2 linked regions of the Mucilaginibacter paludis DSM 18603 genome follow. The main gene of each other region encodes a partner of the protein of the gene in region 2 in a complex. Links are inferred from orthologs where the notes say so. Each region holds a gene or a part of one and is shown on either strand. Other genes may lie near its edges.

Region 1 (15,834 bases), 1.5 Mb from region 2 along the record:
TTATCGGCCATTGTTACTAAAGATGATCAAACAGCGCCATCATCCGGAAATGTTAAAATCAGGTTTGTAAATGCGGCTTCCATTTCTCCGTCCATCGATTTAACAAGTAGCGGGTCGGTATTTTTTTCGGCACAATCTTATAAAGCAGTTACTGCTTATGTTGAAAAACCTGCCGGTGCTTATGTATTTAAGTTAAACATAGCAGGTTCGTCTACAGCCCTGGTTACTACCCCATCTATCACGCTGCAAAGCGGTAAAATATATACTATTTTTGCCAAAAGTTTGTTAGTTAGCGGTAGCCTGGTGTTAGATGCAGCTGTTATTGCCAATAACTAAGTATGCGAAGCAAAAGTTGAATAATTTATTCCCTATTTATAGTCGCTTTACAGCATCGAGTGTATAAGCAAATAGAGAATAGCTTCCATTGTAATGATGCTCAACATAAGTGAGATACAGTTTACAGGTAGTTATCCTGATAATGGAAATATTTTGAAATTGATTTTGTTGTTTTAAAATAAGTTTCTATATTTGCAGTCCTTAAAACAGAACGAATAATAGCTATAAGAAATGGCAAATCATAAATCATCCATAAAAAGAATCAGGTCTAACGCTGCGAAGCGTTTACGCAACAGGTATCAGGCAAAAACCACCAGAAATGCCATCAAAAGATTAAGAAGCACTACAGCCAAGGCAGAAGCAGCTCCTCTTTTATCTAAAGTAATTTCTATGCTTGATCGTTTAGCTAAAAAGAACGTTATTCATAAAAACAAAGCTTCAAATAACAAGTCTAAGTTAACCAAGTTTGTTAACGGCTTAGCTTAATTTACATACAGCTTTAAATAGCTTAAAAATAGCGATGGGTTTAAATACTCATCGCTATTTTTGTTTTGCTCCATATTTTAAATAGCTTTAAAGCATAAAGCTAAACCATAAACACAGTGGAGTATTACGAAGGCAAGATCAGTATCAAAGCATGGGCCGAAGAGGATCGCCCGCGCGAAAAATTGATTGGGCAGGGCAGGCGAAATTTAACCGACGCGGAGTTGATTGCTATATTAATTGGGTCTGGAAGCAGGGATGAATCAGCTGTTGAGTTAAGTAAGCGTATTCTGCATCATTATAAAAATGATTTAAATGCTTTAGGTAAAGCATCAGTTGCCGAGTTATGTAAGTTTAAAGGCATCGGCGAAGCCAAAGCGATATCAATTGTAGCTGCGCTGGAGCTTGGCCGCCGCCGCGATGATACCGAAGTTAAGGCGATAGAGAAAATTGGCAGCAGCCGTGATGCCTACCAGTTATTTTATCCTTTACTGGCCGATTTAAATCACGAAGAGTTTTGGATTATGCTGATGAATAAAGGGAATAAAATAATAGGTACCCACCTGATCAGCAAAGGTGGTTTAGCTACAACTATTGCCGATCCGAAAATTATTTTCCAGATATCCCTTGAGCACCATGCGGCTTCGGTTATCCTGGCCCATAACCATCCCTCAGGCAATTTAAAACCAAGTGCCGAAGATCTCAGTCTCACCAAAAAAATAATCGCCGGAGGGAAACTGCTGGATATTACGATTTTTGATCATATCATTATAACTGATCAAGCTTATTACAGCTTTGCTGATGAAGGTGTGTTGTGAAAGGTTGATATGGAGGGAGATGTGTCCTTTGATATGAAGGGTTCCTGGAAAATGTCATCGCTATTTTTGGGGCTGGTCTGATCTGTTGCTTATCATGACGTTCGTTTAAGTGGTTGATTGTCAGTATTTTTTTTGCTTTGATAGTCACTGGTTCTTAATTTATAGCCGGAGCCTTACTCAGTATGACATGCCTTTTTTAGTGCGCGCAAGCCGTCATCCTGAGTATCCGGTCCGGCCAGCCGAAAAAAACTGGGATGACGTTTGAACCTTGTAGATTGTTAGGTGCAGAAAGAAAGTGCGCAAAAGCCCGACTGCAGTCAGGCCATTGCGCACTTTTCCTGTGCACTAATGTAGATCACGAAATTCCAAATGTCATCCCTGTTTTTCCCCGGCTGGCATCATCTGTTACATTTAATGCAAAGCAATTAATCTTGTTTCTATTTCACGTGATTACATCTTCCATAAAATGAATTGTCATCTTCAAATCTTCCATAAATAGACCTATCTTTGCGGTTCATTTTTTGCAAGCATGAAGATCTCGTATAACTGGTTAAAGCAATTCATCCAAACAGATAAAAGTCCTGAAGAGTTATCCTGCATTTTAACCGGAATAGGTTTGGAGGTGGAGAGCCTTGAAAAAGTGCAGTCTATTCCCGGTGGTTTGGAAGGGCTGGTAATAGGCTATGTAAAGGAATGTGTACAGCACCCCAATGCTGATCGTTTACGCGTAACCAAGGTAGATGTTGGTACAGGCGAAGATCTACAGGTAGTTTGCGGCGCAGCTAATGTAGCCGCAGGGCAAAAGGTTGTGGTTGCTACGGTAGGTACAACGGTTTATCCACTAAAGGGCGAACCTTTTAAGATCAACAAATCTAAAATACGTGGCGAAGTATCCGAAGGGATGATATGTGCCGAGGATGAAGTAGGCTTAGGCGAATCGCACGACGGCATTATGGAGTTAGACTCTGATGCCGAAGTTGGCGCCTTAGCGAAGGATTATTTCAAACTGAACGACGATTATTTATATGAAATTGGGTTAACCCCTAACCGCGCCGACGCGGCATCGCACCTGGGTGCGGCAAGGGATATTGCAGCCTTTTTAAAAACTGACATCCTGAAGCCTGATGTAAGTGCGTTTAGGGTGGATAATCATGAACTTGAGATAGACGTAGTAGTTGAAAATGCCGCCGCAGCGCCCAGATACTCTGGCTTAACCATTTCGGGCGTTGAAGTGAAAGATTCACCTAAGTGGCTTAAAGAAAAGCTGGCTGTTATTGGCCTGCGTTCTATCAATAATATTGTTGATGCTACCAATTATGTACTGCACGGTTTGGGCCAGCCCATGCATGCTTTTGATGCAGATGCAATCAGGGGCGGAAAGATAGTTGTAAAAACCGGCCTTGAGAGTGTAACCTTCAAAACTCTGGATGATGTCGATCGTAAACTTTCGGGCGATGACCTGATGATATGCGATGCTATCGGGCCGATGTGCATTGCCGGCGTTTTTGGTGGTGCCGAATCGGGCGTAAGCCAATCTACCAAAAATATATTCTTGGAGAGTGCTTATTTTAATGCTGTATCAGTTCGTAAAACATCCAAAAGGTTTGGTTTAAAAACAGATGCCTCGTTCCGCTTTGAGCGTGGTACCGATCCGGATATTACAGTATTCGCTTTAAAGTACGCCGCATTGTTAATTAAGGAGATTGCAGGAGGAGTTATTTCATCCGAAATTTTTGATTTTTATCCTGCGCCGGTAGCGCCTTTTGATGTGGAGCTATCCTACAAAAACGTTGACAGGCTGATTGGTAAATCTATACCGCACGGCGAAATTAAAGCGATTATTACCGCTTTGGATATCGTGATAACAGGCGAAACAGCCGAAGGATTATCACTCAAGGTACCTCCATACCGGGTTGACGTTACCCGGGATGTGGACGTGATAGAGGAGATATTACGGATTTATGGCTATAACAATATCGAGATCCCTACCCAGATCAGGGCTTCGTTAAATACTTCGGGCAGGCCCGATAAGGATACCGTACAAAATACCATCTCGGATATCCTGACAGCTAATGGGTTTAACGAGATCATGTCCAACTCGCTCACTAAATCGGTCTATGCCGAAAATATTGATGAGGCGGTAAAGATATTGAACCCGCTGAGCAGCGATCTGGATATCATGCGCCAAACGTTATTGTTTTCGGGCCTGGAAGCGCTGGCTTATAACCAGAACCGCAGAAATATGGATTTGAAGTTTTACGAGTTTGGTAAAACCTACAACCTGAAGGAAGAAAAGTACGTGGAGAACCAACGCTTTGCTTTATTTTTAAGCGGGGCAATGCAAACAGAAAATTGGAACGCCAAAACAACAGCGGCAACATTTTACAATTTAAAGGCCGTAGTTGACGGATTGATGGCCCGTCTTAACGTTACCGATTTTACTGTAGAGGATACTGCCGACACTAATTTTGCTTATGGTTTAAAATACAACCGTGGCAATAAAACATTGGTGAGTTTTGGCGCCGTAAGTAAGCCTGCCTTAAAAAAAGCCGACGTAGATAAGGAAGTATTTTATGCCGATTTTAATTTTGATGTATTGTTGGGCCTGGCTAAAAAGAATACGATAGTTTACCGGGAGGTATCTAAATTTCCGGCCGTGCGGCGCGATTTATCTATGCTGATTGATAAAGGCGTATCTTTCCAGCAGTTAAAAGGCATAGCCCAGAAAACCGAGCGTAAATTGCTTAAGGATGTAAACGTGTTTGATGTTTACCAGGGAGATAAGCTGCCATCAGGAAAAAAATCTTATGCGCTGAGCTTTGTATTGCAAGACGAGGAGAAAACATTAACCGACAAAGCTATTGACGCCATAATGCAAAAATTAATTTATAACTTCGGTAAAGAGGCCGGGGCAGAGATCAGGAAATAGCATTTGTTAGATGTTAGTAGGTTATTAAGTTAATATGTTGTTAAATTTATCGGATATTTGTATGAAGTTTATTCATAGTCGTTGTCGGGATATTTAAAAAACAAATAACGTGATAGTAAGTCAGCCAGATAACCAATCACTCTTTAACAAAACAATTAGAATAAGTAATGGCTGTATTAGCTGAACATCTGGATAAAGTTATAGAAAAAACAGAGAGGTTAATTGAACTTTGTGGTGCTTTACAGGAAGAAAATGATTTGATGAAGCTGGAAAACCAGTCCTTAAAAGTAGCACTGTCAGCAAGTAAAGAAAAGAATAAAGAGTTTGAAGAAAAGCTTCGTGTATTGAAGTTAGCCAAGTCGTTTTCAGAAACAAATGAAAAAACGCTTGACATCAAGCAAAAAATTAACGAATTTGTGCGGGAAATAGATAAGTGTATTGTATTGCTTAAAAAGTAATACAAAAAAGTGAAATGCTCAATGGGAGAAATCTCCATAAAAATAAATATTGCTGACAGAGTTTACCCCTTAAAGGTAAACATGGAAGAGGAAGAAATAATACGCAGAGCGGCTAAACTAATTAATGACCGGGTGAAGGAATACCAGGAAAATTATGCAGTTAAGGATAAGCAGGACCTGCTTTCGATGTGTGTGCTACACTACGCTACATCGGCTTTAAAAGCCGAGAAAAGGGTAGGGGTTGAAGACACGGAAGTAGCGGAAAGGGTTTACCATTTAGATAATTTGTTGTCGGAGTTTTTCTCAAAGTAATAACGTTCTTTATCATACTAAGAGCAATTAAGATTTAACCGCAGTTAAATTTTAAGTTTCACTATTTATAAACTTAACACTTCAATATGAATGGAAGCGAGAGGGTATACGTTATTTCGAAGTATCTAACGATGATCCGGCTTTCAACACTTTATCGAAGTTTAATAATACATGAGGCTTAGAGTTTAGTTGCGGTTTTTTTATTTTATACCAATTATATGAATATATTATATGCAATTATCGGGCTGTTGGTGGGCATCGGAGCGGGTGTGCCAATCGGTCGTTTTTTATTAAGAAAGCTCTTCCGCGATCAGGAAGTAGCTGCGCAAAATAAAGTAAAGAAAATTTTAAAGGATGCTGAAAATAATGCCGAGATTTTAAAAAAGAACAGGCTTTTAGAGGCAAAAGAGAAATTTTTGCAGATGAAAGGTGAGCATGAGCAGGAAGTAAACGCGAAGAACAATGCCATCAATCAGCGCGAAAACAGCTTAAAGCAAAAGGAACAATCACTGAACCAAAAGCTTGAAAACGCTAATCGTAAAGATCAGGAAATTGAAAATGCGCGCAAAAACCTGGAAAAGCAAACCGAAATCGCTTTAAAGAAACAGGAAGATGTGGAACTGCTAAAAAATCAGCATTTACAGCAATTGGAAAACATTGCAGGCCTATCTGCCGAAGAAGCTAAAAATCAGTTGGTGGATAACCTGCGCGAAGAAGCCCGTACCAAGGCCATGATGCAGATTAAGGATATTGTTGACGAGGCTAAACTTACTGCTACCAAGGAGGCCAAGAAAATTGTGATCCAAACGATACAACGTACCGCTACCGAAAGTGCTATTGAAAACACGGTTTCAATCTTTAATATTGATAACGACGAAGTAAAAGGGCGCATTATTGGGCGTGAAGGCCGTAACATCCGTGCGCTTGAAGCAGCTACCGGTATTGAAATCATTGTAGACGATACCCCTGAGGCCATTATCTTATCGGGATTTGACCCAGTGAGGCGCGAAATTGCCCGTTTGGCTATGCACCGTTTGGTTACCGACGGGCGTATTCACCCGGCACGTATTGAAGAGGTGGTAGCCAAAACCAAGAAGCAGATAGAAGAAGAAATTGTTGAAATAGGTGAACGTACCGTAATTGACCTCGGTATCCATGGTTTGCATCCCGAATTAATCAGGATGGTTGGCCGGATGCGTTACCGTTCGTCATACGGGCAAAACCTGTTGCAACACTCGCGCGAAGTAGCTAATTTTTGTGCTACCATGGCGGCTGAGTTAGGGTTAAATGTAAAGCTTGCTAAACGCGCAGGTTTGTTACATGATATAGGTAAGGTGCCTGATGATAATCCGGAGTTACCCCACGCTATATTGGGTATGCAACTTGCCGAAAAATATAAAGAGCACCCGGAAGTATGTAACGCCATTGGTGCCCACCATGATGAGGTGGAGATGACTTCGATGATATCGCCTATCATCCAGGCTTGCGATGCCATATCGGGTGCACGCCCAGGTGCACGCCGCGAGGTTGTTGAGAGTTACATCAAGCGTTTAAAAGAACTTGAAGAACTGGCTCTGTCATACCCAGGTGTAGAAAAAACATTTGCTATCCAGGCCGGCCGCGAGTTGCGCGTAGTTGTTGAAAGTGAAAAAATCAGCGATGCACAGTCAGAAATATTGGCTGCCGATATTTCAAACCGCATTCAAACCGAGATGACCTATCCGGGGCAGATCAAGGTAACCGTAATCAGGGAAACCAGATCGGTCGCGTTTGCAAAATAAAAGCCGCCTTTAAACCGCGTAGCGCTCATGCACGCTAAAAACAGATTAAAGTGCATAATCTTCCCCCGTAGGGGAGACTTTGAAAACTATGTCGACAAATAGTAAAAATACAAAAGCTTCTAAAGCCTTTCCGCCTGTAGGCGGAAAGGTTGAGAAGCGTCTTGTTGATACCTATTTTGATCAATACGCCGAAAGCCATCAAAATCCAACAAATAAATTGATCCATTGGATATGTGTGCCGCTCATCGTGTTCAGCTTGCTGGGCGTGGTTTGGTCCATACCCTTTCCTTACATCAAATTTCTGGGTAGTTATAACGGCTTTGTTAACTGGGCATCCTTTCTCATTGCTTTCTCAGTTTACTATTATTATAAACTATCGCCTGTACTGTCGTATTTTATGCTGCTCATTATTTTTGCCTTTAGTTATGGCATTATACAATTGGAGTTTTGGCAAAAAACAGGCGGCCCACAGGTATGGCAATCATGCCTTGCGATATTTGTACTATCCTGGGGGGGCCAGTTTATTGGCCATAAAATAGAAGGTAAAAAACCATCCTTTTTAGATGATCTTAAATTTTTATTAATCGGCCCGATATGGCTTGTTCATTTTATTCTGCTCAAACTAAAAATTAAGTATTAATGGATCCAGCTTCAAACTAATCTGTTTGAGGTGTTTATCATTTAAATTCGTGTCTCTTTGCAGGTTTAAGTCTTCATACTCGCCTATTGGTGTTTTTATATGTGTTAAATTAATGTTAATTACTCATTGAAATTATATTAAAAATACAGGCTTATTTTCTATTAAAAATAATCTTTTATTAACATTGACTTAATGTTGATGGGCAACCTTTGTGCTCAAATCGAACACAAATGAAAAAACTTTACCTTTTCCTGTTAACCAGCATCATACTCGGCATAGCCGGAGTAGCGAATGCACAGATTACCAGTGCTGTAATAAGCGGTAAAATTGTTGATCAGAAAGATCAGCCATTACCTGGAGTTACCATAACTGCCGTAAATACCAGTACCGGAACCAAATACGGTACACAAAGTAATGTTGACGGTCGTTATTCTATTCCCAACGTAAACGCTGGTGGTCCTTACACCATTAGCGCCTCTTTTATTGGTTTTAAAAAACAAGAAAGAGTAAACGTTAACCTTAACCTGGGTAGCGTAACTTTCAACTTTAAATTAAGCGACGCGGCAACCGAGTTAAAAGCCGTAAACATTACCGGGACACCAACTAAAACCGGAACAAGCACAAGCATTAATCAAAACCTGATCAGGAGGTTGCCCTCTGCAAACCGTAGTTTACAGGATTTAACCCGTACTACGCCGCAAAGTGCTAATAACTCTTTCCAGGGTACAAACTTTCGTTATAACAACGTAACAGTGGATGGTGCCATTAATAATGACGCAATTGGCTTTAGCCCTTCATTGGGTGGTCAAACCAACCAATCCGGACAAGTAGGTAGCAGTACACGTACCAGCCCGATATCGGTTGATGCGATACAAGATATTCAAGTATATGTTGCACCTTACGACATTAAAATTGGTAACGTATTAGGTGGTAGTATTAACGCGGTTACCCGCAGTGGTACAAACACCGTTACCGGTTCAATATACGGTTTTGGCCGTGGCGCTTTTTCGGTAGGTAAAAACAATATACCAGCTAACGTTGGTGGCGATGGATCAAAAGAGCCGAACGATTTCCATGATTATCAAACAGGATTCCGTTTAGGTTTGCCTATCGTAAAAGATAAATTATTCTTCTTTACAAATGAGGAAATTGCCCGTCGTCAGGATCCTGTAATTGGTGCTGCGGGTGAAGGTACTTCTCAATTTATCATAACCGCTACCCAAGCTCAGCAGTTATCTGATAAGTTCAAAGCGCTAACAGGTATTGATCCTGGCACTTATGGTAACACTACCATTTATTCCAATTCAAACAAATATTTTAACCGTTTAGACTGGAATATCAACGATAAAAACCAATTAACGGTAAGAAATAACACCATATCATCAACAGCTACCAACCTGGAGCGCGATGGTGCTAACTTCCGTTTCAGTGGTATTGATTATACATCACATAACAATTCAACTTCAACAGTTTTAGAGTTGAAATCACGTATATCTAATAACGCCAGCAACAGCTTGTTAGTAGGTTATTCAAGAGTTCATGATTATCGCGATCCAAACTCAAATCCTGCATTGCCACAGATAGAAATTGGTGGTAATCAGTCCGGTTCAATAATCTTTATGGGTACAGACCGTGAGGCCGCCATTTTTGATATGCACCAAAACACCACTGAGTTTACGGATAACTTTACCTTAACTAAGGGCAAGCACACCTTTACCTTTGGTACACATAACGAGTTTTATGATATCACATATAACTTTGTTAATGCCTGGAATGGTCGTGATTCTTATGCAAACGTTCAAGCCTTTTTAGATGGTTCGCCAACACGTGTGCGTAATAACTATAACTACACCAATAACACACGTGATTACATTTTAGCTAATCCCTCTGCAAAATTCAATGTTAACCTTTTAAGTTTATATGCTCAGGATGACATACAGGTTACCGATAACCTCAAGGTTACTGCTGGCTTACGTTTTGACTACGCTGATGTAGCTAATAAACAGCCTTTAAGCGATAAAACTACCAGTGCCGCAGTTGATACCTATTATGGCAATACATTTACTTACACAAAACCTAAAGATATCACCAATAAATATTTAGGTAATGTACAGGTAAACCCACGTGTATCTTTTAATTACGATATCAATGGCGATCAAAGCGTTATATTGCGCGGTGGTACCGGTACATTTACAGGTCGTGTTCCATTTGCCTGGTTTGGATACGCATTTTATAACAATGGCGTAACCTACGGTGCTTATGATAACCAACCGGTATCAAAAGGTGGTAAAGGTGCCGAATTTACTGCCGGTACTAATCCAACTCAAGCACCAGCAAACGGCGGTTTAAACTTCGTTAATCAACAAGTACCGGCTCCTAACACCAGTGCAACAGGCCCAACACAAGTTGATATGATTGATAACAACTTTAAAATGCCACAAGTATGGAGAAGCAGTTTAGCATTGGATTACAAAACTGAAGATCAGTGGAAGTTTACTGTAGAAGGTATTTATACTGATGTTATCCGCGATTTAAAGTTCCAGCAGGTAAATACTGTTGATAATGTAACTTATTATCCATACGATACTCAACACATACAACCTATTTTTGTTAACTCAAAGGTTTCGGGTAACTTTACTAACGCCTACCTTTTATCAAATACTAACCAAGGTTACCGTTATAGCTTAACCGGACAGATAGCAAAATCATTCCCTTTTGGTTTCGATGCTACCGCGGCTTATACTTACGGACAAGCTAAGGACGTTACAAATGGTATCCGTAATTCAATGGAGTCTAACTGGCAGTTAAACCAGGCTGCCAATCCTAACAACCCACAGGCAGCTTATTCTAACTTTGATATACGCCATCACATTGTTTCAACTTTAAACTACAGGTTGGTTTATGGTGCAGACAAGAAAATGTCATCTAACTTCACCGTTTTCTTTAGTGCGCAATCAGGTACACCTTACACCTTTGGTTTTTATAACACAGCTATTGATGGTACAGGTCAACAGGTTAACGTAGCTTATATTCCTAAAGTTGGCGAAACCGTTAATTTTTTCAAGGATATTACCGGCGGAAAAACTGCGGTGCAACAAGCTGCTGAATTTGATCAGTTTATCGACGGAAATGATTACTTGAAAACACGTCGTGGTCAATTTACAGAACGTAACGCTGCACGTACGCCATGGAATACTCAAGCTGACTTCCGTTTTACACAGGAATTCAACTTTGGAAGCGAAAAACACAAACAAATGTTAACTTTTACGTTTGACATTATCAACCTGACAAACTTGTTGAATAAAGATTGGGGACATTATTATTTCTCGTCAAACACTTTCAACTCAACCGCCAGTGTTGGTTTGGCTAAATCTGTTACACCTTCATTCACAAACGCTTCTACAACGTATCCAACTTATACGTTTAAAGATCCAGGAGTTCCTTATCAGGTTGATCCTTTCTTATCCCGTTATTCAATGCAATTCGGAGTACGTTACAGCTTCTAATTGTAAGAGAGGAAAAGTCTTGAGTTTTCAGTCAGGAAACCTTGAGCTGATACCTTTAATATAATAGTCCATAAAAAAAGCCGGTTGAACAAAGTTCAACCGGCTTTTTTTATGGACTATGGACTATGGACTATGGACTATGGACTATGGACTATGGACTATGGACTATGGACTATGGACTATGGACTATGGACTATGGACTATGGACTATGGACTATGGACTATGGACTATGGACTATGGACTATGGACTATGGACTATGGACTATGGACTCAAAGATTCTTCCCCAACTTCTCCAGCATCTCCTGTGGCACCTTTTCCAGGTCGAGCACTAAAAATCCGTCTAAGCAATCGGCAAATTTAGGATCGATGTTAAAGCAGATGATTTTGCCGTTCAAGGCTATATACTGCCTTAACAGCACAGGCACTTTCATATGGCGGCTTTCTATTTCTGATATCAGGCTGTCTAATGATTTGAAAGTATCTTCACCCTGCATCAGCAGATCGGTATCAATACTCGAAAAATCGACCTTGAATTTTTTGCGGGGTTTAACATACTGGGCCATATCATGATCAAAGTGATTACGGTTAATATAATCTACGATCAGTGATTTGGAGAACCGCGAAAAACTATTGCTGATGCTAACCGGGCCTATCAAATAGCGGTATCGAGGGTTATCAATCAGGTATTTTAAAATTCCTTTCCATAGTAAAAACAGTGGCAGGGGTTTTTGCTGATATTCCTGGCGGATAAACGACCGGCCCAACTCCAGGCTCTTTTTTAAAACGGACGTAAACTGACTTCTAATTTTAAAAAGCTCGGCAGTATAAAAGCCTTTTTTACCCAGGCTGTAAAAAATTTCATCGCCCATGCCTATGCGGTAGGCGCCAACAATTAGTTTAGCATCGGTATCCCATATAAACAGGTGATGATAATAAATATCATACTCATCAAGGTCGATACTTTTGTTGCTGCCTTCGCCCACCTGCCTGAAGGTGATTTCGCGCAGGCGGCCAATCTCAAGGATGATGTTGGGGATGGCGGATGTTGGCGAGATAAAAACCTCGTAATTTTTTTCCGTCCAAACCAGGTAACTTTCCCGAAGGGTAGCAACCTCATTTTCCAGAATGGTAGTGCTTATGGCATCGGCAATGGCCTCGGGGCTTTTTTTTATTTTAAATAAGTTACGCGGTTTAAATATCTTTTTGTGCTCTTCCAGCCCTGCACCGAGCGCATAAGTTTTGGCACGCAAAAAACTTAAAAGATTAGTGGTATTGGTGCCGTAGCGTTTAATGTCGTTAACATCAATAGGCTTGCCAATGCGCAGTTTAATAGTGTGCCCGTGCTTATTAAACAGCTCGGATGGCAGCTTGGCGGTGCGTAGGGTAGGGTGGATGAGGCTCAGCAGGTTAAAAAGCAAACCATTATTGCCGTGGAAATAGATAGGCACAACAGGTACGTTGGCCCGAGCTATGATTTTGCCTACCACAGGGTGCCAAAGGCGGTCGGTAACCTGATGCTCCCCTACTTTATAGGTTGATACCTCGCCAGCGGGGAAAATACCTATTGGCGTGCCGCTGTTCAACAACTCAAGCGTGTTTTTAAGGCCGCTTATGCTGGATGAATGCTCAATATTTTCAAATGGGTTTACGGCTATAAAATAATCGCTTAGGTTGGGTATCTTCTTGAGCAAAAAGTTAGCCATCAATTTGGCATCCGGCCTAACCATGCATAGTATTTTGAGGAGTACCATACCCTCAATACCTCCGTAAGGATGATTGGCTATTGCGATGAATCCGCCGGTAGAAGGTATATTTCTCAATTCGCGCTCATCAAACTCAATATCAATACCGCAGCCTTCCAATATGGCATCAACAAATTCGGGCCCTTGCTTGGGTTGAGCCTGTGCAAACAGTTGGTTAACCTGGTTAATCTTCATGATCTCCATTAGCAGCGCGGCTAAACCCGGCATTCTCAGCTTATCTAACTTAGTGGCTCTGGCAAATTCTTCTCGGGTTATTATCTTCATTGCGTTTTATAGGAATGCAAAAATATTCATAATTTACCAACCCATTGAGTGGAATGATACGCGCATTTAAAAATTACTTTGCAATAACTAAAAAAGAGTGGAACGGAATGGTTGTGCTGATGCTTATTATCGCTTTGGTATTGGCCGCGCCCTATGTTTTTCAGTATTTCTATCCCAATAAATTGGTCGATCAGGACGAGTTTAACCAGGCAATAGCCCGCTTGAAGAAAATTAAGCCTGCTATTGATCCTCAAAACGTATTTAAAGGTGAGGATGATGTTAAGGAGGCGCACCCGGTAATGTATCGGTTTAATCCTAATCATTTGCCTGTGGCGCAGTGGCTTCAATTGGGCTTAAGTGCGCGCCAGGTTGCCGGGATAAAAAAATACGAAGCCAAAGGCGGTAAGTTTTATACCAAGGCCGATGTGCAGAAGATGTACACTATTACTGCCGCCGACTATGCCCGGTTGGCCCCCTTTATTGATTTGCCGGAGGGCGAAGGCAGTGTGAAAAAAGAAGGGGTGATTTTAGAATTAAACACTGCAGACTCTGCCCAACTCACCACGTTAAGGGGTATAGGCCCCGCATTTGCCCAGCGTATTATAAATTACCGCAATCAACTTGGCGGATTTTACCAGAAAGAGCAACTGATGGAAGTTTACGGCGTTGATACGGCAAAGTATGCTCAATTGGCTAAACAGTTTGTGCTTAACCCTAAAAAGATAGTTAAGCTACCTATTAACAAAGTAGCTGTTGACGATTTGCGACGGTTTCCATACCTCAACTTTAAACAAATGAACGCCATAGTTGAGTACCGTAAACAACATGGCAACTACTCTTCTATTAATGATTTAAAGGATATTGCCCTTTTGGATGAAGGAATTTTGCGTAAAATTGCGCCCTATTTAACTTTCAAATGATAGAGCAACAAATTAAAACAGCTATTCGCGATATTCATGACTTTCCGAAGCCCGGGATTGTTTTTAAAGATATTACCCCGATATTGAAAGACCACGCGTTATGTCATAACATTGTTGAGGCCTTTGCCGATCAGTTACAGGGCGTGCGTATTGATGCTGTGGCCGGTGTTGAAAGCCGTGGCTTTCTGTTTGGTTTAATGCTGGCCATGCGCCTTGGCGTGCCATTTATACCCGTACGCAAAGCCGGTAAGCTGCCTTTTACAGTGAGGCGTAAAGTATATGAACTTGAATACGGAACTGCCACCATCGAGCTGCATACCGACGCGTTTGAACCGGGTAGCCATATATTAATCCATGATGATTTGCTGGCCACCGGCGGTACGGTAAGTGCTACCAGTGAATTGATCCAGGAGATGGGCGGCATAGTGGCTGGATTTTCGTTTGTTGTTGGCCTTGGGTTTTTAAATGGTGAGCAAAAAATCAGGCCTATCTCTGAGCGTGTCGTTGTTTTAGCCAATTATTAAATAATGGTTAATTTTTTTAATAAGCATACTAACCTGTTAAAATATCCTGATTTAAACTAAACTAAGTATCTGTACTGAAAACCATTTTATTCTATTATTTGTTGTGCTTTTGTATTGATGAAGCTATATAATATTTTATAACTTCGTTTAAAACCAATATAAAATATGGATACTTCTTTAATGGATACCACTGTTGGGTATGATTTTTACGTAAGTGAAAACCAACGTATGGTAGCCCGGATGGCTGGCGATTTTGCGGAAAAAAATATCCGGCCGTATGTGATGGATTGGGACGAGACGCAAACCTTTCCGGTAGACTTGTTTAAAAAGTTAGGTGAGTTGGGCTTGATGGGGGTGTTGGTGCCAGAGATGTATGGAGGCTCGGGCTTTGGCTATTTTGAGTATGTTACCGTTATTGTTGAAATTGCCAAGGTGTGTGGCTCTATAGGCCTCTCGGTGGCTGCACATAACTCGTTATGCACCGGGCATATTTTGGCTTTTGGCAACGAGGAGCAAAAACATAGGTGGCTGCCTAAACTGGCCACAGGCGAATGGATAGGAGCATGGGGCTTAACGGAGGCCAATACAGGTTCGGATGCGTTGGGTATGAATACTACGGCGATATTGGATGGCGACCATTATGTAGTAAACGGATCAAAAAACTGGATAACGCATGGCAAATCGGGCAATGTAGCCGTGGTAATGGTTAGAACAGGCGAAAAAGGCGATTCGCATGGCATATCAGCTTTAGTTGTTGAGAAGGGTACTGATGGTTTTACACACGGAAAAAAGGAGAACAAGCTGGGGATGCGTGCATCTGAAACAACTGAACTCATTTTTGATAACTGCCGCGTACCCCGGGAGAACCTGTTAGGCAGCCAGGGTGATGGCTTTAAACAAGCTATGAAAGTACTGGATGGCGGGCGCATATCCATAGCAGCTCTGTCATTAGGCATAGCTAAAGGGGCGTTTGAAGCAGCTGTAAAATACGCTAAGGAGCGTCATCAGTTTGGGCAGCCCATCTGCAACTTCCAGGGAATATCGTTTAAGTTAGCAGATATGGCCACTGAGATTGAAGCGGCCCAACTCCTGATTATG
Region 2 (15,873 bases):
AATGACCGAAAACCAATTCGGCAACAGACAGTGATGATGATGCAGGTGTGTTAAATACGGCAATGCCTTTTTCTTTGGCATAATCCACATCAATGTTATCAACACCTACGCCACCACGCCCAACTAATTTAAGGTTAGGGCAGGCATCCATCAACGCCTTGCGCACCTTGGTGGCACTGCGAACGGTGATGGCATCATATTCGTTTAATTTTGCAGGCAATTCATCCTGCGGGATATTTACGGTGTCAACCAAAAAGCCGGCTGCTTCTAAAAGCGCCTTTCCAGCCGGATCAATACCATCGTTAGCTAATATTTTGATCATTTTGTTTTTGTTATTGGGTTACTGGTTACTGGTTATTGAGTTATTTGTTATTGAGTTAATGGTTACCTGGTTATTGGTTATTGGGTTATTAAGTTATTGGTTATTGACTCTCGCTCATGTTGAGCCATTGATTTACTGTCGTTTGGTTTATAGGAAGTATAACTTAATAACTTAATAACTTAATAACTTAATAACTTAATAACTTAATAACTTAATAACTTAATAACTTAATAACTTAATAACTTAATAACTTAATAACTTAATAATAACTTAATAACTTAATAACTTAATAACTTAATAACTTAATAACTTAATAACTTAATAACTTAATAACTTAATAACTTAATAACCAACAACTCAATACACCTAATAACTATCTGTTTTTTTCTGCAAACTCCTGCATGGCATCAATCAGCACATGTACGCTGGTGATAGGTAATGCATTGTATATTGATGCTCTGAAACCACCTGCGCTGCGATGACCTTTTACACCTACAATATCCTTTTCTTCGCAAAGTTTAAGGAAAGGTTTTTCGTGTTCAGGATTTTCGGTTAAAAAGCATACGTTCATCTTAGAACGATCTTCGGGCACGCATACGCCTTTAAATAAAGGGTTACGATCAATCTCCGCGTATAAAGCGGCAGCTTTAGCATCATTTTCTTTTTCGATAGCCTCTACCCCACCCTTAGCCTTTAACCAGCGCAAAGTAAGCATGGATACGTAAATGGCAAATACCGGAGGTGTATTGTACATCGATCCGCCTTCAATCTGGGTTTGGTAGTTCAGCATGGCCGGTATTTTACGGTCAACTTTACCCAATATCTCGTCCTTAACAATCACCAAGGTGGTACCTGCGGGCCCCATGTTTTTTTGAGCGCCAGCGTATATCAAACCAAAATCGGCCACGTTAACCTTACGGCTGAATATATCTGAAGACATATCGCAAATCAATGGTACTGGCGACTGTGGGAACTGGTGCAACTGGGTGCCATAAATGGTATTGTTGGATGTAATATGCAGATAAGCAGCATCGGCAGGAATTTCAAAATCTTTAGGGATCGATTTGAAATTATTTTCTTTACCGGTGGCCAAAACCTGTACATCGCCAAAAAATTTGGCTTCTTTGATAGCCTTGTTAGCCCATACACCACTTTCAACATAAGCAGCTTTTCCGTCAGAAGGCAACAGGTTATAAGGCACCATGGCAAATTGCGTACTTGCGCCACCTTGTAAAAACAACACAGAATAACCTTCGGGCACGTTAAACAATTCTTTCACCAAACGAACGGCCTCATCTAAAACAGCCTCAAATTCAACAGAGCGGTGCGATATTTCCAGAACAGATAATCCTATCCCATTCAAATTTAATACGCCCTCTGCGGCTTGTTTTAATACTTCGTTTGGCAAAATGCCTGGTCCGGCACCAAAATTATGTTTCATATTTATATAATTTATTTTAGTCAGCTTACCTGTTTTAAAGTTTCACCTTAAAAACTATAGACTTTGTATATTATTATTGTGTTTAAAATTTAGATGCTGTATTAAGAGCATTTCAATTTTTACGCCCCGAAGGTAAATAATTTGAAATTGTATAGCTACTGATTAAAAAAAATATTTAGTTAACGCCAATGTCATGGTGTTATACTCCATCATAGCCTCTTATACAATTGATTTAAGCGTAGCAACAGCAGCACTTGGATCATTAGCCGAGAACACCGCATTGCCCGCAACTAAAACATTTGCACCGGTGTTAATCAATTGAGCAGCGTTACCTGCATCAACTCCGCCGTCAATTTCGATATACAGTTCCGGGTTACGTAAAGCACATAACTTTTTAAGGTCGGCTATTTTTTTGTAGGTGTTTGATAAAAACTTTTGCGCACCAAAACCCGGATTGACTGACATGATCAATACCAGGTCCAGGTCTGCTATAATATCGTCAAGCAAAGCAACTGGCGTGTGCGGATTAAGCGCCACTCCCGCCCTGCAACCCAACTCCTTAATTTTATTGATGGTTCGGTTTAAATGCGTACAGGCTTCGTAATGTACGGTAATGCCATCAGCACCCGCGTTTTTAAACTCTTCCAGGTACCTGTCCGGGTCAACGATCATTAAATGGACATCCAATGGTTTTTGAGCAAATTGCTTAATTGCTTTAATTACAGCGAAACCGAATGATATGTTGGGCACAAAAACGCCATCCATTACATCTACATGTATCCAATCAGCCTGGCTTTGATTAAGCATATCAATATCCTTTTGCAAATTGGCAAAGTTAGCTGTTAATATAGAGGGAGAAATCAGGTGATTCATGCGGCCAAACTTACACAAAATTTCGGGTATCATAGCCTTTTATCAGTGCGGATAGCAGGGCAAACGCATTAAAAAAGTAAGAGGAGGCTCCTACGGAGCCAAAGCAGGTTAAAGGCCTCTTTGCTATAAACAGGCCAGTCCGCTGGAGTCAAAAACAACCGTTAAAGAACTCCGGCAGGAGCTCCCTGTTTATATATAGGGAACAAAAAAAAGAAAGTTTTGGCTCCGTAGGGTGCTCCCTTGTCAGCAGGATTCCGTTATGATGATAACTGTGCCTGCTATCTGCATACAGGGCAAACGCATTAAAAAAGTTCATTTGATTTTATTGACGCAAAAATCCCTTTTCAGGCAATTCTAATACTACAAGCAGGGAAATCGGGGCCACCAGCTGAAGATTTGCATAGCATGTAAATAAGGGAGGCTGCGCTGCTGAAAGTTAATCGCAATTTTGCAGCAGATCGTAATATTTTTTCATTAATACGGTGTCGTAGTCAACCAGCGATTTGTAGGCTTCGGCCACTAATTCGGTGAGAATTGACGATCCTAACTGCCCGGCACCATTGGGGATATCGTCGTAATATTTAATCAGATCCTTTACCCTGATAATCTCATACAATAACTGCTCGATCAAATCTGTTTGGGCACTTTTGCGCGCAGGATCCGCCGACGAATTATTTAAGAAATTTAAAGGATCATTGGGCGTTTGTATCATTATATTCAATAGGAGCGGATATTACGTATACATTTACTCATAGATAACCTTGTTAAAAAGGAACGGAAAACAAAATTGTTTGATGTTTTTTAAAAAAGCACTTTTAAACCCGCCAATGGCGCTTTAGGGAACTAATATAAAAGAAAAAACCCTCGTTTCTGAGGGTTTCTTCTTTTATTATTGATACAAATTAGCTTTGAGCAGGCGCATCGGTACGTGGTGGGCGCGGCAATAGAGCTTTTCTTGAAAGCTTTAACTTTCCTTGCTTATCCACATCCAACAGTTTCACCCTAACTTCATCGCCAATTTCAAAAATGCCATCCATTGTTTCAATGCGTTTATGGTCAATTTCCGAAATATGCAGTAAACCATCTTTACCTGGCATAATTTCAACAAAGGCACCAAACGGCATGATAGAACGAACTTTACCTTCGTAAATTTCGCCAACTTCCGGCTTAGCTACAATCTGGCGGATACGGGTAACCGCTTTATCGATCGACTCCTTGTTATCGCCAAATATCTGGATGATACCTTGATTATCTTTTTCTTCGATAGAGATGGTAGCACCCGATTCACGTTGCATTTCCTGGATAATTTTACCACCGGGACCAATAACGGCACCGATAAATTCTTTATCGATACGCATGGATACAATACGTGGCGCATGCGCTTTATAATCATCACGTGGAATGTCGATGGTTTTCTTCATTTCGTTCAGGATATGAAGACGGCCTTCTTTAGCCTGATCTAAGGCCTTTGATAACACTTCATAAGATAAACCATTGATTTTTAAATCCATCTGGCAAGCTACAATACCTTTTTCGGTACCGGTAACCTTAAAGTCCATATCACCTAAGTGATCTTCATCGCCCAAGATATCCGATAAGATAGCGTATTTGGTTCCTTCGGGATTGGTAATCAAGCCCATGGCTATACCTGATACAGGTGCCTTGATTTTGATACCTGCATCCATCAAAGCCAGTGTACCTGCACAAACCGTAGCCATTGATGATGATCCGTTTGATTCTAAAATATCAGATACGATACGGATAGTGTATGGGTTTTCGTTTTCATCAGGCAATACCTGTTTTAACGAACGCATAGCTAAATTACCGTGGCCAATTTCGCGACGGCCAGCTCCCCTGTTAGGGCGAACTTCGCCGGTTGAAAAACCAGGGAAATTATAGTGAAGCAGAAATTTTTGGTAGCCGTTAATAAACGCGCCATCAATCATTTGCTCATCATCCTTTGCACCCAAAGTAACCGTAGTTAACGCTTGTGTTTCGCCACGGGTAAACACGGCAGAACCGTGAGCAGCAGGTAAATAACCAACCTCGCTCCATATAGGGCGTATTTGGGTAGTTGTACGGCCATCTAAACGCTTACCTTCGTCTAATACCAGGTTACGTACGGCATCATACTGCACATCGTGGAAATATTTTTTCGCTAAAAACTTGCTTACATCATCGGCATCTTCACCTAAAGAAGCAACAACTTCTTTTTGTAAATTTTTAAAAGCCTCAGAGCGCTCATCTTTTGAAGAAGCCGACGCAGCAATGGCGTAAACTTTATCGTAAGTATCGGCAAAAACCTGTTTCTTTAAGTCTTCGTTACTATGCTCGTGGCTGTAAACGCGTTTTACTTTTGCTTTAGCAACCTCGGCAGCTAGTTCAACCTGGGCCTGAACCTGGATTTTGATAGCATCGTGTGCAAATTTGATAGCCTCAACCAATTCAGCTTCCTGAATTTCGCTGCACTCACCTTCAACCATGTTAATATCGCTTGCAGAACCTGCAACAATAAACTCTAACGAAGCGCGCTCTAAATCGCTAACGGTTGGGTTAATTACCAACTTGCCATCAATTTTAGCTACACGAACTTCTGAGATAGGGCCGTTAAAAGGAATATCAGAAACAGCAATAGCCGCCGAAGCTGCTAAACCTGCAAGGCAATCAGGCATAATGTTTTTATCAGCACTGATCAAGCTGATCATCACTTGTACATCGGCATGATAATCATCAGGGAATAATGGACGTAAGGCGCGGTCAACCAAACGCGAGATCAAAACCTCGTAATCTGATAAACGTGCCTCGCGGCGTAAAAAACCACCAGGGATACGGCCAGTAGCAGCATATTTTTCCTGATAATCAACAGATAGTGGTAAAAAGTCAACACCTTCTTTAGCTTCCGGAGTTGATACTACCGTAGCCAGCAACATGGTGTCGCCCATTTTTACCACAACCGAACCATCGGCTTGTTTGGCCAATTTTCCTGTTTCGATCTCAATGGTGCGGCCGTCACCTAAATCGAATACTTTTTTAATTGCGTTATAACTCATCTTTTTTTTATTATGCTGCACTTTTCATCTTTTGAGTACAGCGATTATTTTTATGGTGTATTATTATTTGCACAAAAGTAAAAAAGCCATCTGCAATTGCGACGGCTTTTTATTAAAATGCGAAAATATTTACTTAATGATGTCGCGAAGCTCTAAAGCTTTGATGATAGCACGATACCTTGAAATATCTTTTTTGTAAAGGTAGGCCAGCAATGCACGGCGTTTACCTACTAATTTTTGCAGTGATAACTGGGTAGAAAAATCTTTTTTGTTTTTCTTTAAGTGACCGGTTAAGTGAGCAATACGTGTGGTGAATAATGCTACTTGTCCTTCTGCTGAACCTGTATCGGCCGGTCCGGCGCCGTGTTTTGCGAAAATTTCTTGTTTCGCTTCTTTACTTAAATACATTACCTGAATAATATTAAAGTGTTAATAATTTTTGTTAATTGTGGCGCAAATGTAGTATTTGTTTTTAAGTTATGCAAGGTATCCCAATAATAAAAGGCGACTACCAACCGGCTCAAATAATTGTTTTAAAAATTCGTCAAAAATCAAACTATTATGGCACTAAAATTGACAGTTTTTATAGCACACAATAACCATCATTTTTCTTTCCAAATTGTATAACTAATTCCATGTCAAAAAAAATACTTGCTGTTGATGACGACCCATACATCTTGGATGCATTGGTTGAATTACTACAATATTCGGGATATGATGTGAATACCACACCGAAAGGCGATGAAGTGTTCAATAAAATAGACGAATATAAACCAGATATTATTTTACTGGACATTATGCTCTCTGGAATGGACGGTAGAGATATTTGCAGGCAAATTAAAGCCGACAAACAAACAAGTGGCATACCAGTCATCATGATATCTGCTACACCTAATTTAACTCAATCGGTGTTAGAATCGGGAGCCAACGATTTCGTCTCCAAACCTTTTGATATCTTTTTGCTGTTAGATAAAATTGAACAGCAATTGCTTAAAGCGTCCTGATGTAGTTTAGAAACAGCTGCATCGCTTCTTTTTTTCCTGGTGTTACATCAAAGTCTATTTTATGCATCAGGTAATCTTCCACATCAAAATTTGCAACCTTGGGTAACTCTTTAAAAAGCTCGGCTCGGCTATCCAACCCTAATTTCAATGCTTGGTTAAGCTCGGTAATAAACGCCTCAGGTATAGGCTTGTTAGCTATCCAGCCGGCAAACATAAAAGGCAAGCCGGTAAACTTCTGCCACTCTTCGGCCAGGTCATACACGTACTCATATTGATCTTTCTTACCAAAAGTTCTGTCTCCAATTTGCACAAAGGCCGTAAACTGATCGGTTGAAACGCTATAGTCATTCGCATCGATTAATAACTCGGGGCTTAACTTCCAATAATTTTTCAGCAATACCTTAGCCAGGTTATTGGACGAGCGCGATTGCGGATCTAACTGCAAATATCTGGCATCCTCAATTTTACAATTGCTGAATATAAACACAGAATTTACTGCGCCAACGGCGCCAATGCAATAATCAGATACAATTTGCCAGTTGGGTATGTTCAACACTGCGGCAACCGGTATCAGCCCGATATCAACCACATCATCAATCAGCTTCTGGGCACAGTCTGCCGGAGCATCTAAACTTAATTCAATTTGATCAAGAATACCGGAGTGTTGTAAGCCGTATAAAAAGGGTTTGGTATTGGTATAACTAACAGCGGATATTTTTATTTTTTTCACAAGTCGGGAGCCAGATGTTTCAGATGGTCAGCGTTGTTAAACTCTGCTATTTCAAATTGGTTACCATCATAAGTAACCTTGTATAATACAACATTTTGATGCGGAAACTCGTCCATACGCGTTAAACTGATGCCGGTTAACAGGCATAAAAACAAACGCATGGCACGCCCGTGCATACAAATTAATACATTTTTTTCTTCGGGATGGCTCATGATCACGTTGAGCGCTTCTTTTTGCCGGGCCTGTAGTTCATTCGGGCTTTCGCCACCTTCAAACTTTTGATCCAGATCCCCGTCTACCCATTCGCGCATAATTTGCAAAAAGGCGGCCCTGTTACCGGGAGTACTCGGTTGCCCCTCGTAAATCCCCCAGGCTAACTCGTCCAGCCCTGACAACTTATCGTAAGGGATACCGGCTTCAATAAACTCGTGCACGGTTTGCTCAGTGCGTTTTAGGCAAGAGATATAAATTTTATCGAATGGCACGTTGTGGTAAGCATCGTAAAAGGCTTTACCCTGGATAATCCCCCTGTCATTCAGTTCGGCATTAATTCCGCGGCCCTGGATGATTCCTTTTTTATTGAAATCAGTTTGGCCGTGGCGAATTATATACAGTGTTTTTACTATCATTTATTTCATGATGATCAATGTGTTTAATTGATCACGGGCAATTTATAAAATTGAGGTTTAGGCTCGTCGGCAAATTCAAAATCATTATAATCAGTTACCACGTGATATAAGGTATCGCGCTCAATAGGATGCCTGCCCACCTGTTTAATCAGCTCAACCAATTGTTTGGTAGACATTCCGGGATTTTGCTCTTCAGCCCCCGCCATCGAATAAATTTTGGTGGTATCATCCAAAGTTCCATCAATATCGTCTACCCCAAAATTAAGCGAAAGCTGTGCCGTGTTACGGCTGATCATGGCCCAATAGGCCTTGATATGATCAAAGTTATCCAGGTAAATGCGGGCGATAGCATAATTCCGCAAATCTTCAACTACGGTTGACTCGGGAACATTTGACATCTGGTTATCCTGGTTACGGAATTTAAGCGGAATAAAGGTTTGGAAGCCGCCGGTTTTATCCTGCAACTGCCGCAACCTATCCATATGATCTACCCGGTGCCAATATTGTTCGATATGGCCGTACAACATCGTTGCGTTTGATCGCATGCCCAGTTTATGCCATTCCTCATGGATCTGCAACCATTGGTCGGCAGTACATTTATCTTTGGCTATCTGCTCGCGTATCTCCGGGTGAAATATTTCAGCACCGCCGCCCGGCATCGATTCCAAGCCGGCATCCTTCATCAGGCTCATACCGGTAGCATAATCAATTTTGGCTTTCTTAAAAATATAATGGTATTCAACCGGCGTTAATGCCTTAACATGCAGTTCGGGCCGGTGTTGTTTAATACGGGTAAATAACTCGCTGTAAAATGGCACATCGTACTGCGGCAGTACACCGCCAACAATGTGTACCTCGGTAACCGGCTCGCCATCATATTTCTTCACTATATCGAGCATCTCTTCCATGGTATACTCCCAACCTTGCGAACGCTCTTTAATTAAGCGCGAATAGGAGCAGAATTTGCAATCGTAAACACAAAGATTGGTAGGCTCGATATGAAAGTTGCGGTTAAAGTAGGTTTTATCGCCGTGGCGCTTTTCGCGGATGTAGTTGGCTAAAGTACCCAGGTAAGCCAGTTCGCCTTTTTCGTACAAAATAACGCCCTCGTCAAAAGTAATTCGTTCGTTATTGTAAACCTTTTGGGCGATAGCCCTGAGTTCGGGCAATAAAAGCGGGTTATTCAATAAGACAGTTAAAGATAGTTCGGAGTCCATTGTAATTCCTTTGCCTGCAAAAGTACGATAAAGGGGACAATTTTTTGATCATTTTGATGTAACAAAGAAATTGGCGTTAATTTAGAATCAATCTGTAAATTAGCGTAAAACATATATGATCAAAGTCTACAGGTACGTTATCTATGCAATATTAATAATTGGAACATGTGGCTGCTATATGTACAAGCCGTCCTTTACATTACTTGATTATACATGGAGCAGTAGTTGGCAATATTCATATTCGCTAAAAGTGGACGATCAGGGAAAAGCCTTTTTGCGAAAAAACAATTTAAAAACCGACAGCTTTTTTGTCAGGACAAAAATCAACCTAAACGAGTTAAATATCCTGATGAAAGAAATCGACAAAGCTAAACTCGATTCTCAATATATTCAAGATAACATACAAGACGCGCCTTCTTTTAAAGTTATGATATATCCAGAACGAGCTTTACCATCTCAATATAAAGTTTACGGTGATAATTACCCCAGGCAATTAAAAAAACTTGAAGATTATTGTCGAATGCTATCAGAAAAACAAGGGTGGCTCTATTTAAAAGATACTATCATCGATTTTGAAAGCCGAGAAAAGCAATTTCAGAGCCATGTTAAGGGTATACATTTTCCTCCTCCCGAAGAAAAACAATAAAATTAAGAGCAGGCTATCACTTCAGTTTTGACAGATTTATTATCCTTGCTTATCAAAGCCATAAACAATTAATATCAGCACACTTTAACACGCGGTAACTATCCAAACCTTGTAAACATCCACTACACTATAACAGGGCAAACGCATTAAAAAAGTAAGAGGAGGCACCTACAGAGCCCCAACAGCTTAAAGGCCTGCCTATAAACGGGCGACTCCGCTGGAGTCAAAACAAACCGTTAAAGAGCTCCGGTAGGAGCTTCCTGTTTATAGCAGACAAAAAGAAGAAGTTTTGGCTCCGTAGGCGCCCCCTTGTCAGCAGGTTTTCCTTTTTGCGCCAATAAAATCAAATGAACTTTTTTAGTGCGTTTGCATTGAGGTTAGATGGCAGGAGAAGCATTCCATCCAAAGCATCAAACACATCGCCACATTCGCTCATATTATTCACACGCAGCAATTTATTGTTAGCACATTCACCCGCCATTCCTTATTTTTACCGGTCAACATAATGCCGATGAAAATAGAAACCATTGCCATACACGCCGGTAACCACGCCGACAACAATACAGGCGCGGTAATACAGCCTATCACTACCTCAACCACGTTTATCCGCGAGCAGGGTGAGTATCCGGGTGGCTATATTTACAGCAGGGCAAGCAACCCCAACCGCACCTCGCTGGAAAACGTGCTGACTAAACTGGAAGGTGGCGCTGATGCCGCGGCTTTTTCATCGGGCAATGCCGCAGGTATGGCCGTTTTTCAATCGCTCAAGCCCGGTAGCCACATTATTGCGCCGGACGATATGTACCACGGCTTGCGCAATTTGCTTAAAAATGTATTTGCGGGTATTTTAGAGTTCGATTTTATTGATGTAAACGATCCAACCATTTTGCAAGATCACATCAAACCCAATACTGTTTTAATCTGGCTCGAAACACCTTCAAACCCTTTACTTAAAATCACAGATATTAAGCAAGCCGTAGCCATTGCCAAACAGCACCAATTGTTAGTGGTTTGCGATAATACTTTTGCTACCCCCCTTTGCCAGCAGCCTTTAGCTTTAGGTGCCAACCTGGTTATGCACTCGGCCACCAAATATTTTGGCGGTCACAGCGATATTATGGGCGGCGCTTTAATTACAGCCGACAAAAACGATTGGTGGCAAAAAATACGGCAGGTGCAGGAAATGGGCGGCGCCATCCCCTCCCCTCAGGATTGTTATATGCTGGTACGCAGCATTAAAACCTTGCCCTACCGCATGAAGGGCCATGTACAAAATGCACAGCTACTGGCCGAATTTTTAGAAAAACATCCAAAAGTTGAACGGGTAATGTATCCGGGATTAGCCACGCATCCGCAGCACGCCATAGCCGCACAGCAAATGCAAAGCTTTGGCGGCATGCTTTCCTTTTGTGTTAAAGGCGGCGCGGATAAAGCTGCTAAAGTGGTTAACGCCCTGAAATTATTTACCCAGGCCACCAGCCTCGGCGGCGTTGAAAGCCTGATTGAGCATAGAGCGATGATTGAAGGGCCGGATACCCAAACACCTAAAAACCTGCTCAGGGTATCTGTCGGGTTAGAGAATATCGACGACTTGATAGAAGATATATCACTGGCTATCAACACGATATAAAATACATCAAAATATTGTTTTGCATAATAGATGATTGTATCCTATATTTGAAACATTATTTGGTAGCGATACCAAGATCATGCCCCTCAAAAGGTTTGATTTATAAAGAAGTGGCGAGAGATCAGGCTCATTAACCCACTGGCAACCCTCCGGAACGGAGAAGGTGCCAAATCCTGGCCCGGTGAATGGATCATCGGGGAATATAAATGTACAACCATGAAAATACTGTTGTTGCTTTTAGATTTTTTTAATTACCGGAAAGATTTCCGTCGCGAGTATGTGTTGGTTGCTATCTCAAATAGCCCAATGTGTATGTGTTGCTTGTTAAGCTGCTAAACGACGGGAAGCGCCTTTTTCAATTACTGAAAAATTGGTGTACAATTTCCAGGGGTGCGGGCACCCTTTGAAATCATTCATCTAACATCCAAAAATTAATTCTGAAAACTTAAAATTCAACATCCCATGTCAACTCAAAAATTTGAAACACTACAATTACATGCAGGTCAGGAAGTAGACCCTACAACAGGCTCACGCGCTGTGCCTTTATACCAAACTACATCATACGTTTTTAAAAATGCCGAGCATGGTGCCAACCTGTTCGCGTTGAAAGAGTTTGGCAATATCTACACCCGCATCATGAACCCCACTACCGATGTGTTTGAAAAACGCATTGCGGCACTTGAAGGTGGCGTTGCTGCCTTAGCCACAGCATCGGGCCAGGCGGCGCAGTTTATTGCCCTGAACAATATATTACAGGTGGGCGATAACTTTGTAAGCTCTCCGTTTTTATACGGTGGCACTTATAACCAGTTTAAAGTAGCTTTTAAACGTTTAGGGGTAGAAGCGCGTTTCGCCCACGACGACAGCGCCGAAAGCTTCGAAGCACTGATAGATAGCAATACCAAGGCGCTTTACCTTGAAACTATTGGCAACCCCGGCTTTAACATTCCTGATTTTGAAAAAATTGCCGCGCTGGCCAATAAATATGATCTGCCCTTAATAGTTGATAATACATTTGGCGCAGGTGGTTATTTGTTCCGCCCTTTAGAGCATGGCGCTCATGTGGTGGTTGAGTCGGCCACTAAATGGATTGGCGGCCATGGCACCAGCATTGGCGGCGTTATTGTTGATGGCGGCAACTACAACTGGGGCAACGGCAAGTACCCACAATTTACTGAGCCTTCCGAAGGTTATCACGGCTTGGTTTTCGCTGATGTATTTGGCGTTGGCGGCCCCTTCGGCAATATCCAGTTCATCATCCGTGCCCGGGTTGAGGGTCTGCGCGATTTCGGTTCATCGCAATCGCCATTTAACTCTTTCCTGCTCATCCAGGGTTTGGAAACTTTGTCTTTACGCGTTCAGCGCCATGTTGATAATGCGTTAGAACTTGCTAAATGGTTGGAAAATCATCCGCAGGTAGCCAAAGTAAATTATCCGGGGCTCGAATCATCGGCACACCATCAATTGGCCAAAAAATATCTTAAAAATGGATTTGGCGCCGTATTATCTTTCGAGATTAAGGGCGAAAAAGAAAATGCCGGTCAGTTTATCAACAGCTTACAACTGGTGAGTCACCTGGCTAACGTGGGCGATGCAAAAACCTTGATCATCCAACCATCGGCCACAACACATCAGCAATTATCAGATACGGAGCAGGCCGCCGCCGGTGTTACCCCAACCCAATTAAGGGTAGCCGTAGGCATTGAGCACATTGACGATATTAAGGCTGACTTTGAACAGGCTTTTGCCAAAATTAAACACCTGGAATTAGAGGAAGCATAAAACTGATGTAATCCCTCCCCCTCTTCCGGCGAGGGGGAAATAAATAAAAAATTAACAAAAACTGCTCCTTTTAAAAGAGCAGATTGAGGTAGGCCCTGATGAGCGCAGAAATATTTAAATATTCAAAAACATTTACCCTGGAGTGCGGGCAGAAGTTGCACGGGCTGCAAATTGGCTACCATACTTTTGGTAAACTCAATAAAAACCGCAATAATGTGATCTGGGTTTGCCACGCGCTCACGGCCAACTCGGATGTGCTGGACTGGTGGGCAGGCTTGTTTGGAGAGAATAATCTTTTTAACCCCGAAGAGCATTACATAGTTTGCGCCAACGTTTTAAGCTCACCTTATGGGTCAACCAATCCGTTGAGCATTAACCCGGTTACCCAACAACCCTATTACTTGGCGTTCCCGCAGGTTACCATTCGTGATATGGTGCACGCGCATCAGCTGCTGGCCGATCATTTAGGTGTCGATCAGATCAAGGTTTTAATTGGCGGTTCATTAGGCGGCCAGCAGGCTATGGAATGGTCTATCATTGAGCCCGAAAGGATCAATTACCAGATCCTGATTGCTACCAACGCCAAACATTCGCCCTGGGGCATCGCCTTTAACGAGTCGCAAAGGTTGGCCATTAGTACCGATCGTACATTTTACGCCAACCAGCCCGATGGCGGCAGCAAGGGGTTAAAAGCGGCACGCAGTATGGCCCTGTTATCCTACCGGGGATATGAAACTTACCAGGCTACCCAGCAGGATGATGATAACGAGAAGCTGGATAATTATAAATCATCATCGTACCAGGGCTATCAGGGCGAAAAACTGCTTAAACGCTTTAACGCTTACAGCTATTGGTATTTAAGCAAAGCGATGGATTCGCACAACGTGGGCCGTGGCCGCCAGGGTGTGGAGCAGGCTTTGAGCCAGGTTAAGGCCCCCACATTGGTTATCGGCATTAAATCGGATATCCTGTTCCCCGTTTCGGAGCAGCAATATCTGTATCAGCATATCCCCAACGCCGTTTATTCGGAATTTGATTCGATATACGGGCACGACAGCTTTTTAATAGAAACAGAAATATTAACAAAAACAATCGAGTCCTTTTTAGGCAACAACCTGAACGGGAAAGTGGTTAAAATGCAAACTGCATAATTTTTAAGATGAGTAAAAAACTAAGGATCGGTATTTTTGGCTTCGGTGTAGTGGGCCAGGGATTATACGACATTATTAAGACGAAACAACTGAACTTCGAGATCGTAAAATTCGCGATCAAAGACCCTAACAAAAAGCGCACTTTACCCGCTGAACTGTTTACGACCGACCGGGACGAGATACTGGACGACCCGGAAATTAATACGGTGGTTGAGTTGATCAATGATTCTAAAGCAGCCTTCGAGATTGTTAAAAAAGCTTTAACATCAGGCAAGAATGTAGTTTCGGCCAGTAAAAAAATGATTGCCGATAACCTGGAAGAACTCATCTACCTGCAAAAACAATACGGCACATCGCTTTTATACGAAGGTGCGGTATGCGGCAGTATCCCCATCATCCGTAACCTGGAAGAGTATTACGATAACGAATTGTTGCATTCTATCAGCGGTATTTTTAACGGCTCTTCCAATTACATTTTATCCAAAGTTTACAACGAGGGCCTGGACTACGATACGGCGCTAAAACAAGCGCAGGACCTTGGTTTCGCCGAAACCGACCCCACATCAGATGTTGGCGGCTTTGACCCTAAATACAAACTTGTTATAGCAGCCGCGCACGCTTATGGCGTAATTGTTAAGCCCGAAGAGGTGTTGAATATCGGCATCCAGAACCTATCCACCTACGACCTACAGTACGCCAAAGAAAAACGCCTTAAAATTAAGCTGGTGCCTGCCGCTAAAGAGCTCGACTCGCAGCATGTAGCCTTATTTGTAATGCCAAAATTTGTAAACAGCACCGAGTTTTTATATAACGTTGATAACGAATACAATGGCGTAGTAGTGCAGGCCGCCTTCGCCGATCAGCAATTCTTTTTCGGTAAGGGCGCTGGCGGCCATCCCACTGGCTCGGCTGTATTATCAGATATAGCAGCTTTGCGCTACGATTACCAGTACGAATACAAAAAAACGCACGAAAAGAAAGACCTCAAGTTTACCAACGATATCGAGCTGAACGTTTATGTACGTTATGACGATGAAGAACTGATTGAGGCGCTTAACTTTGATTACATCCACGAACGTTTTTATTCCGGTAAATTCCGTTTTGTTATAGGAACTATCAAATTACAAAATCTAATCGCCAACCAACACCGTATATTAACTGAGAATGCTTTTGTTGCCTTTGCAGGCGATTTGAAAGATGTGAGGTTAAGTGTGATGGATGATGTGGCAACTGAAGTTTTATAGGTAGATTTCTTTAGTTGTCCGGGAGGCTCCTTGTTTTACAGGGAGCCTTTTTTTGTTAAACACTTTAAGCTATAACAACCGACTAATTTTTCGAAATTGGCAGCAAAGCGATGCTTCTGTTAACTACCACAAAAACCAATTTGAATTATTTATT

Evidence for each region.
Region 1: pnp (region 2) and rny share a complex: the UniProt entries of both Bacillus subtilis proteins name them as parts of the possible RNA degradosome complex. The link is inferred for Mucilaginibacter paludis DSM 18603 from one-to-one orthologs.

Annotation. Positions count from the first base shown.
Region 1 is NZ_CM001403.1:5,036,734-5,052,567, forward strand. What follows is about bases 4,956-7,835. They hold rny (ribonuclease Y), read left to right. Parts: upstream 4,956-5,554; coding sequence 5,555-7,117; downstream 7,118-7,835. Other genes in these bases: MUCPA_RS21340 (hypothetical protein), read left to right, coding at 4,956-5,024; MUCPA_RS21345 (cell division protein ZapA), read left to right, coding at 5,046-5,336; MUCPA_RS21355 (Mpo1 family 2-hydroxy fatty acid dioxygenase), read left to right, coding at 7,206-7,757. Also shown: MUCPA_RS21320 (DUF4397 domain-containing protein), read left to right, coding at 1-336; rpsT (30S ribosomal protein S20), read left to right, coding at 568-822; RadC family protein, read left to right, coding at 939-1,637; pheT (phenylalanine--tRNA ligase subunit beta), read left to right, coding at 2,167-4,566; more of MUCPA_RS21340, read left to right, coding at 4,734-4,955; MUCPA_RS21360 (TonB-dependent receptor), read left to right, coding at 7,988-11,263; MUCPA_RS21365 (lysophospholipid acyltransferase family protein), read right to left, coding at 11,535-13,292; MUCPA_RS21370 (helix-hairpin-helix domain-containing protein), read left to right, coding at 13,346-14,212; MUCPA_RS21375 (adenine phosphoribosyltransferase), read left to right, coding at 14,209-14,736; MUCPA_RS21380 (acyl-CoA dehydrogenase), read left to right, coding at 14,902-15,834. UniProt on the Bacillus subtilis protein: Endoribonuclease that initiates mRNA decay. Initiates the decay of all SAM-dependent riboswitches, such as yitJ riboswitch. Involved in processing of the gapA operon mRNA, it cleaves between cggR and gapA.
Region 2 is NZ_CM001403.1:6,520,654-6,536,526, reverse strand. What follows is about bases 3,113-6,031. They hold pnp (polyribonucleotide nucleotidyltransferase), read right to left. Parts: upstream 5,687-6,031; coding sequence 3,539-5,686; downstream 3,113-3,538. Other genes in these bases: rpsO (30S ribosomal protein S15), read right to left, coding at 5,816-6,031; MUCPA_RS27420 (hypothetical protein), read right to left, coding at 3,113-3,348. Also shown: MUCPA_RS27435 (D-2-hydroxyacid dehydrogenase), read right to left, coding at 1-322; serC (3-phosphoserine/phosphohydroxythreonine transaminase), read right to left, coding at 696-1,763; rpe (ribulose-phosphate 3-epimerase), read right to left, coding at 1,983-2,636; more of MUCPA_RS27420, read right to left, coding at 3,073-3,112; more of rpsO, read right to left, coding at 6,032-6,094; MUCPA_RS27405 (response regulator transcription factor), read left to right, coding at 6,322-6,690; MUCPA_RS27400 (menaquinone biosynthetic enzyme MqnA/MqnD family protein), read right to left, coding at 6,677-7,420; MUCPA_RS27395 (histidine phosphatase family protein), read right to left, coding at 7,417-8,049; aminofutalosine synthase MqnE, read right to left, coding at 8,073-9,266; MUCPA_RS27385 (hypothetical protein), read left to right, coding at 9,517-9,912; MUCPA_RS27380 (trans-sulfuration enzyme family protein), read left to right, coding at 10,424-11,542; MUCPA_RS27375 (O-acetylhomoserine aminocarboxypropyltransferase/cysteine synthase family protein), read left to right, coding at 12,005-13,324; MUCPA_RS27370 (homoserine O-acetyltransferase family protein), read left to right, coding at 13,423-14,475; MUCPA_RS27365 (homoserine dehydrogenase), read left to right, coding at 14,484-15,719. UniProt on the Bacillus subtilis protein: Involved in mRNA degradation. Catalyzes the phosphorolysis of single-stranded polyribonucleotides processively in the 3'- to 5'-direction. Necessary for competence development in Bacillus subtilis.